One region of the Paenibacillus sp. MCAF9 genome, then DNA from elsewhere that is predicted to be linked to it. Evidence: riboswitches for the same ligand, from Rfam matches in the RefSeq annotation. Region 1 holds a riboswitch; the other holds the start of a gene.
What was found. Region 1 has a riboswitch for cyclic di-AMP ahead of AB4Z45_RS28750 (C40 family peptidase). Riboswitches for the same ligand answer to the same signal wherever they lie in the genome.

Region 1 (3,699 bases):
TTCAGCCAATATGTCTACGGCAACAAAATGGCCGACTTTTCGATCGAATCGATTCATGTACGCCCAGTCACCCAAGATGGTGCTGAGATGTATGAATCTGTTGTACTCGTTAAGAAAAACGGCGGTAGTAATGGCGAGATAAAAGTGTTGATGAAGTTTACTGACGGCACCAAGATAACAAAGCTTTGGGATACTCAGGAATCCCATATGCAATATAAACAACTGCATTCCGCTCCGCTTGAATGGGCAGTCGTTGACCCAAACAACAGCAATGTGCTTGATAATAAGCTCATTAACAACTACATGCAGGCTCAGCTGCCAGAGGATACACGCACGAGATGGAGCCTCGGCGTTGTCCAACTAATTGAAGGACTGCTCGGGTCGCTGAGCTGGTAAGTAATTGCGTTCAAGGAGCGATAAACGATGAAAATACATTTGAAGCAAGGCTGGCGGTTAGCGGTGAAACATTTTTACATTGTTGTTTTATTATTTCTTTATCAGCTGATCTGGGGGTTCTTCCTTTACCGCTTCATTGATTCGGTCGTGGCTCCGCTGCTGCGTCGATATCCGAGCTCCGCTCCTTCAGAAGCAGCCGTTCAGCTATTCATGACCGAAGCTCAATTCCAGCTGTTCAAGACCGATCTCATTAATCCTTACGTCTGGACGCTGGGCGGTCTCCTAGTTGCCCGAATGCTGATCACTCCCTTATTCAATGCCGGTCTATTCTATTCGTTAAATCAGTCCAGATCGAATGGAGGGACACGATTTCTAGAAGGCATTCGCAAAGCTTGGAAGCCTGTAGTTCTGCTTTACTGGATCGAGGTTATTTTATCTGTGGCTCCTGCTTGGTATGTGCTGCCGCACTCACTGGATGCGCTTCTAGTGAGCGGCTCTATTCCAGAGCTGCTGCAAACGGTGCTGCCTAGCGCCCTTCTATGGCTCCTATGGGGCACAGTGCTGCATCTGCTGTTTCTAGCCATGCAATTCAGCGCTGCATCAGGAGGAAGCATATTCCGTTCCTTATGGCACGCTCTCCGAAATTTCCTCACCTATGCAGCTGTGTCGCTCATCATGTGGGGGATTGGAGCAGCCGCTGGAATTGTGGTGACAAGTCTCTCCATGCTGTGGGCCGGACTGTTGGCACTCATCCTGCATCAGGGTTATTATCTCATTCAAACGCTGATGAAGGTCTGGACGATTGCCGCGCAATATGACTTCCTGGAAACGAAAAGAATGTAGCAAACCAAAAAAGCCTTCAGCGTCCTCTGGATGCTGAAGCAAAAATAAACCTTCATTCCACGCTTTGCTGTGGTGTGGAGGTTTTTTTGCAACTAACCGCAACTAAATGATGGGAGTTCTGTATAAATAACTGAAAGAAAATCAAAAATGGGGGATATTCACAAATGATGCGTAAAAAACTAGTTATTATATCCATGGTATTGCTCTTATCGGGCGGTTCATTGGTTGCAGCAGACAAACTATTTCAGAAGGTAACGCTCCTTTATAATAATAAGCAATCCACTGACGATGCTGTCGTTGTAGACGATAAGGTTTATATTAGTATTCGTTCTTTAAGCGACACCCTTCAAGCCTTCGTCCAATGGAAGAGCAATGATAAGAAGCTCATTATTCAGAAGCCCAATGTGCATATGTTTCTAATGAACGAGAAGCGAGCTATGTTCGGACAGGTTGATAAAGGCAGTGTTCAGAAATTTTTAGTGCAAGCGCAAATCGATAATTTGAATATGGCGATTTCAGAGTTCAAAGTGACCATCGTCGATCCTAATGATAAGGAAACGACAATCGACAGCCGCAGCCAAGATGATGATGATTTTAAAGAGTTCGTCGAAAAAGACACCTTTTGGTTCAGCTCCAAGCTCGTTTCCTACGATTTTAAAAATGCTGGAAAATACAAGGTACAGTTTTGGATGCAGCAAAAAAACAACGATCCACAGCTCATTTCTGAAAAAATCGTCACCGCAAAATAAATCTTTTTTTCGATTGCCCAAAGGGGGCTGTTCTCATGAACAGCCTCCTTTGTCTATTTCTGCCGCTCTATCTGGAGCAGCAGCTAGGCTGTCTGAATCTACTCTTATTCACGAGTGATATAGATGAGATTTTTCTAATTTATGAGGAGCAAAATGGTGAAATACCGCCGTTTACGGCACTTTAAGCTAGTCCTTGCGATATAGCGCCAAAAGGACAAATCGGTATATTTTACACAACATCCACATAATTAATGAAATTGACTCCATGTATTTAGTTAGAAAGCACTACTGTGGCGTGTTTATATTACAGAAAGAACGGTTTAACGAAGCAAATTGTCAAAAGGTTACATGAGAATTATTAGAAATTGCCACTAAAGGCAGGAGATCATTGAAAATAATCGAATATTTCTCAAAGCAATAAAAAAACTGCCTAATTCCCTATTGGGATACGGGGGAACCACTTTGGGTGAATTGATTCCGACGTTTGAGTTTTTTTCAAACGCCCGAGGAATCATAGGGAGCCTTCAACCGAACCCCACAGCTAACCTCGTCGGCATTGGAAGGAGTTTCACAATTGAAGAAGATTACCGCATTAATCCTGGGTCTCGTTCTCGTGCTCGCTTTTCAAGCGGGAAGCGCTTTCGCTGACTCAAAATTGAACGGAATTGTCAATGATCTTATTGGTACTCCGTACAAAAGCGGCGGAACGTCGTCGAAAGGTTTTGATTGCTCCGGCTTCACGAGCTATGTGTTCGAGAAAATGGGCATTGAGCTTTCACGTACTTCTGGTTCGCAAGCAAAAGAAGGTACAAAGGTCGCTAAGGCTGACCTCATTGCGGGAGATCTTGTGTTCTTCGACACAGTTGGCGGCAATAATAGCGCCATATCCCATGTTGGCATTTACATTGGAGATGGAAAGTTTGTACATTCGTCCTCGAGCAGAGGCGTTGTAACTGACAAACTTAACTCCGAGTACTATGAGGGACGATATGTAACTGCTCGTCGTATCATGGATGCTGATTCATACCAAGCCAACGTTGACGTAAAATAGAGCAACCTAATCCCTCTTCTTGAGGGTTGAACGGGTAGACTCATCTAGCAAAGCCGCAGTTTTTTGTCCTCTGACGACAAATGACTTGCGGCTTTGCTGTTTCATTCCAGCTAGAATGCGGCCGTTCAATGTTGCGCTTATGGAAGGAGCTATCACTGATGTATTTGTTTATTCACCGCAAGGATTTGCGTATTGCAGATTTGCGCGCTTTTGATTATTTGAAGAAAAAAGAGAAACAAGGCATTCATTTGCTAATCATAGATCCCGTTATTACAGGAGATGGCCGTTTAACTAGTCATAGCGGCCGGAATTTCATGGCGCAAGCCGCCTCACTTCTGCACAGCTATTCTAATGCAGGAAAGGAACTGCATGTGCTTTATGGTAATCCTGCTGCGATCACCGAAGCACTGCTGCATGCGCATCCCATTGATGAGGTTATTGTTCATACAGACTATACGCCTTACTCACGGCAGCGAGATGAGCAGCTTGGGCTAACCACACGCAGCCTTGGCCGCCGATGGATGTCTATTGCCGATTCACCTCTTGCTGATCTAGATGCTTTCCCGGCATTTGCTCGAAAAATGGAGCCATACAAGGTTTTCACACCCTTTTATCGCAAGTGGAGCAGCTTTATGCTGGAGTGCTATAGCCCAATGAGTG
Region 2 (3,699 bases), on a different contig from region 1:
CGGCTAATCCGAATGTTCAAATCAGGAGTACCCTCGACTGTTTTCTTATGATACAACCATACCCCGATCAGCCCTGCTGCAGCAATAATGATCACTTGACTATAGACCGCTTGCCAATATAACGTTGCCGCAGCAGCGATGACTGCTATCGTAGCTCTGTTTCGATCCGGTGTTAGTTTCTGTCCCATCCCTAGAATGGCATGAGCAACGATGGCAACCGCTACAATTTTCAATCCATGAATCCAGCCTGTGTTTCCAAGATCAAATCCTTGCAGCAAAAAAGCAAAGGCAACTAATGCAATGATCGATGGCAGTGTGAATCCTAACCAAGCCACTAGTCCGCCCAATAACCCAGCCCTAACTATCCCTATACCGATCCCAACTTGACTGCTGGCTGGCCCGGGTAGAAACTGACATAAAGCAACGAGGTCTGCATAACTTCGTTCATCCATCCATTTGCGGCGACGAATATACTCATTGTGAAAATAACCCAGATGGGCTATCGGACCCCCAAATGAGGTAAGTCCTAGTTTAGTTGATACAGCTAGTACCTCTACTAAAGATGCGATTGTTCCTCTTTTCAATCCTATAGCCTCATTCCATTACTCATGTTATTTACATTGTAAGCTTGCGAATTATTGGCTTACAACCCTTTAACAAATACTTAATAAATGGTTACATAAAAAAAACCACCTCGTAAGGTGGTTTTTAAAATCATTACGCTTTATTTAGACTCCATCATCGCAGCAAATGTATCTTCCGTTACGACACGCCTTGCTGTTACATAACGTTTTGCATAATAAGAATCGTTAAGGTTTGTAATTGTAACCCCTTTGCTTGTAGAAGAATGAGCAAATTTCCCATCCCCAATGTAAATGCCCGCATGAGAAACGCCTTTGCCGCTTGTGTTGAAGAACACAAGATCACCCACGCGTAGTTCATCTTTATTAACCTCTGTGCCTGTGTCTGATTGCGATTGCGATGTTCTAGGCAGCTTTACATCAAATTGATTAAAGATATGCAGAATAAAACCCGAGCAGTCAAACCCTTTGCTCGTTGTGCCTCCCCATTTATAAGGAGTTCCAACAACCTCGCTTATGGAATCCGTAAGCACAGACTTGGCCGACTTATCTGCAAGCACGCTTCCTCCTCCAGTAAGCAGCAGCAAGCAGGATAACAATAAAATAAAACCCTTCTTCAAAACAACTTCTCCCTTCGGTGCCTACGAGGTTAGCTTATGGGTTCGGTTGAAGATCCCTATGCTTAAAAACATACATTAAGCAATTCACCCTGGGTGGTTCCCCCGTTTCCGATATACAGAACTCGGCATGTCAATAAACCTTATAGTATCGTTAAATTCGATTTTTTTTACCATAATCCTGCAATTGGTTTATTAGAATACTTTCATTTTTCTTCAATATTATTATTTATTTAGCTGTTCACTACATGATTTTTGTCAAAAGTGCTGGTTTTTTTGTAATTAAAATAGATGAATTTCCAATCATATTTTCAAAATATAACGGTTTAAACACAAAAAAAGAGTATCCGTATTTTCATACAGTTACTCTTTCTAGTTAAGCAAGTTTCGCCAAAATATCGACCTTTTGCCAAGAACGTCTCCTCCATCTGTAGAGCATCAGTAAAGCTCTTATCCATTCATCGATTGAAAAGGCCAGCCATATTCCTACCAACCCCATGTCGAACACAATCCCGAACACGTATGCCAGCGGCACACTAATCCCCCACATGGATACTAACCCGGCAGCAACTGGAAATTTCACATCTCCAGCCGCATTTAGACAACTGATAAGCACCATGTTGCAAGCCCGAGCCGGCTCCAGCATAATCGATAACAACATGAGCTGCTTGCCTAACAATATAATTTCCGCATCATTAGTAAAGAGGCTGAGCAATAGAGCTGAGAAGCTATAGATACAAATACCAAGCGCAAGAGAAATGACGAACGCCAGCTTCAAACTTTGCATACTGGATCGATAAGCATCATCCTTCTGATGGGCTCCAATCAGATGTCCAACAATAATTTGCGTTCCTTGACCTATTGCCATTGAAAAAACAAAAACAAAAGAAGTTATGCTCTGCGAATAAATTTTTGTCGTTAACGCTGTCGTACCGATCAGCGTGACTAAATATGTGATTACAACCTGTGAAAGATTATAAGAAACATGCTCACCTGCCGAAGGAATACCTAGTTTAAATATAAGGCCAATATTTTTTCTTTGAAGCTTAAATGGACTAATCAAGCCAACCTTATACTCCAAGCTTCGAATACATAAAATCAAATAAGCGGTCATCCCTATGGCACGGGTTATCCATGTAGATGCTGCTACTCCTTCTACACCTAAATTAGGTAAGCCGAAGGGCTCCATCAGCACCAGATAATTCAAGGTAATATGAAGTACATTAATCCCCAATGCGATGAACATCATTTCTTTCACAATACCGCGGCATCGTAAAATAGTACCTAACGTCATGCTTATTGCTGTGATGAAGACGGAGCTGCCAACAATCGCTAGATAGCTGACTCCTTCTGCCATCACATCCTCGGGCACATTAAAAAGCGCTAAAAACACGTCGGCATAGACAATCAATCCTACGCTAGCTATTAAACCGAGCATAACATTCAAAGTAAGCGCCGTTCTCCCGATTCGATCAGCGCCATGCAAGTTGCCTGCGCCGAGCCATTGATTGAGAATGACACTTGTACCTACCGTAACAAATCCAAACATCAAGCCCACTACAACTAAAATCTGATTAGCTATCCCAACCGCTGCCACTGCTCCATCAGAGTAGCTGCTTAGCATCATCGTATCGACCGTTCCAATCAGCATCCCAAATAAAGCTTCAATAAAGATAGGCCATGTTATCGAGATGATGCTCTTTTGGCGCGGATCAACCTGTTTACTCATTCAAATTCACATTCTTCCTGTTCATGTACTACCCTGCTGTTATCGTCAGACTACTGTTATCATGTATGAGAGTACACCCTATTTAACAAACAAGGGTTGAGAGAATGCGCCGAAACCGCCTTCCAAATAAACTGCCGCCCTTACGTAACCTTCATCACCACGACACTTGTAACTAACGCTATTGAAACGACCGGAAGTCTCGTATAGCACATTTCCGTCTTTGCCAAACAAGGTTGCGTATTTGTACATCCGGTCCAATCCTTCACTCGCAAGCAGCTTAAACTCAATCGTCCCATCCGCTGCTTGAATCGACTCAAACCCATAGCCTGTGGAAACATAGAAGCTTCCGGATTTCATCGCTGAAGTAATACTCTCATTGGTGTTTTGCTCTGCAAGCACCATATTCCAAGTTCGTTTCTCTTGCCCATATACATGAAAATCGTCTCCGCCAAACCCCCATACTTTTCGCCCAGCTGAGAGCAGCGCATCCCATTTGTCGAACGCAATGTCGAACGCTGGATTTCCTTCGCCATTTACGATCTCGATTCCGGTGTAGCAAGGCATCGCGAGCATATCTTCAATCGGCCAATACTGCGAATAATAACGATTCGGATGTAAGAGTACGCTCATTCCCCCTTGCTTCGTGCAAAGGTCAGAAAACTGCTGATACCTTTCTACCGAAAACTCGTTTGAATAGTTGTCCATCATCGAGCGCGGAGGGTTAATGAGAAGCATATGCCTTTGCGGACTGCTAACCTCCATCGCTTCGAAT

Region 2: another riboswitch for cyclic di-AMP. It lies ahead of AB4Z45_RS00205 (C40 family peptidase); the one in region 1 lies ahead of AB4Z45_RS28750 (C40 family peptidase).

The regions. Positions count from the first base shown of each region.
Region 1 is NZ_JBFREL010000034.1:20,581-24,279, reverse strand. Features, by position in the region: gene AB4Z45_RS28770 (M1 family metallopeptidase) at 1-396, shown strand, start outside; gene AB4Z45_RS28765 (hypothetical protein) at 424-1,239, shown strand; gene AB4Z45_RS28760 (hypothetical protein) at 1,404-1,988, shown strand; gene AB4Z45_RS28755 (hypothetical protein) at 2,024-2,173, shown strand; cyclic di-AMP (ydaO/yuaA leader) riboswitch at 2,406-2,559, shown strand; gene AB4Z45_RS28750 (C40 family peptidase) at 2,563-3,039, shown strand; gene AB4Z45_RS28745 (FAD-binding domain-containing protein) at 3,198-3,699, shown strand, end outside.
Region 2 is NZ_JBFREL010000001.1:52,594-56,292, reverse strand. Features, by position in the region: gene AB4Z45_RS00210 (chromate transporter) at 1-590, opposite strand, end outside; gene AB4Z45_RS00205 (C40 family peptidase) at 725-1,201, opposite strand; cyclic di-AMP (ydaO/yuaA leader) riboswitch at 1,205-1,339, opposite strand; gene AB4Z45_RS00200 (MATE family efflux transporter) at 1,575-2,927, opposite strand; gene AB4Z45_RS00195 (phosphoesterase) at 3,006-3,699, opposite strand, start outside.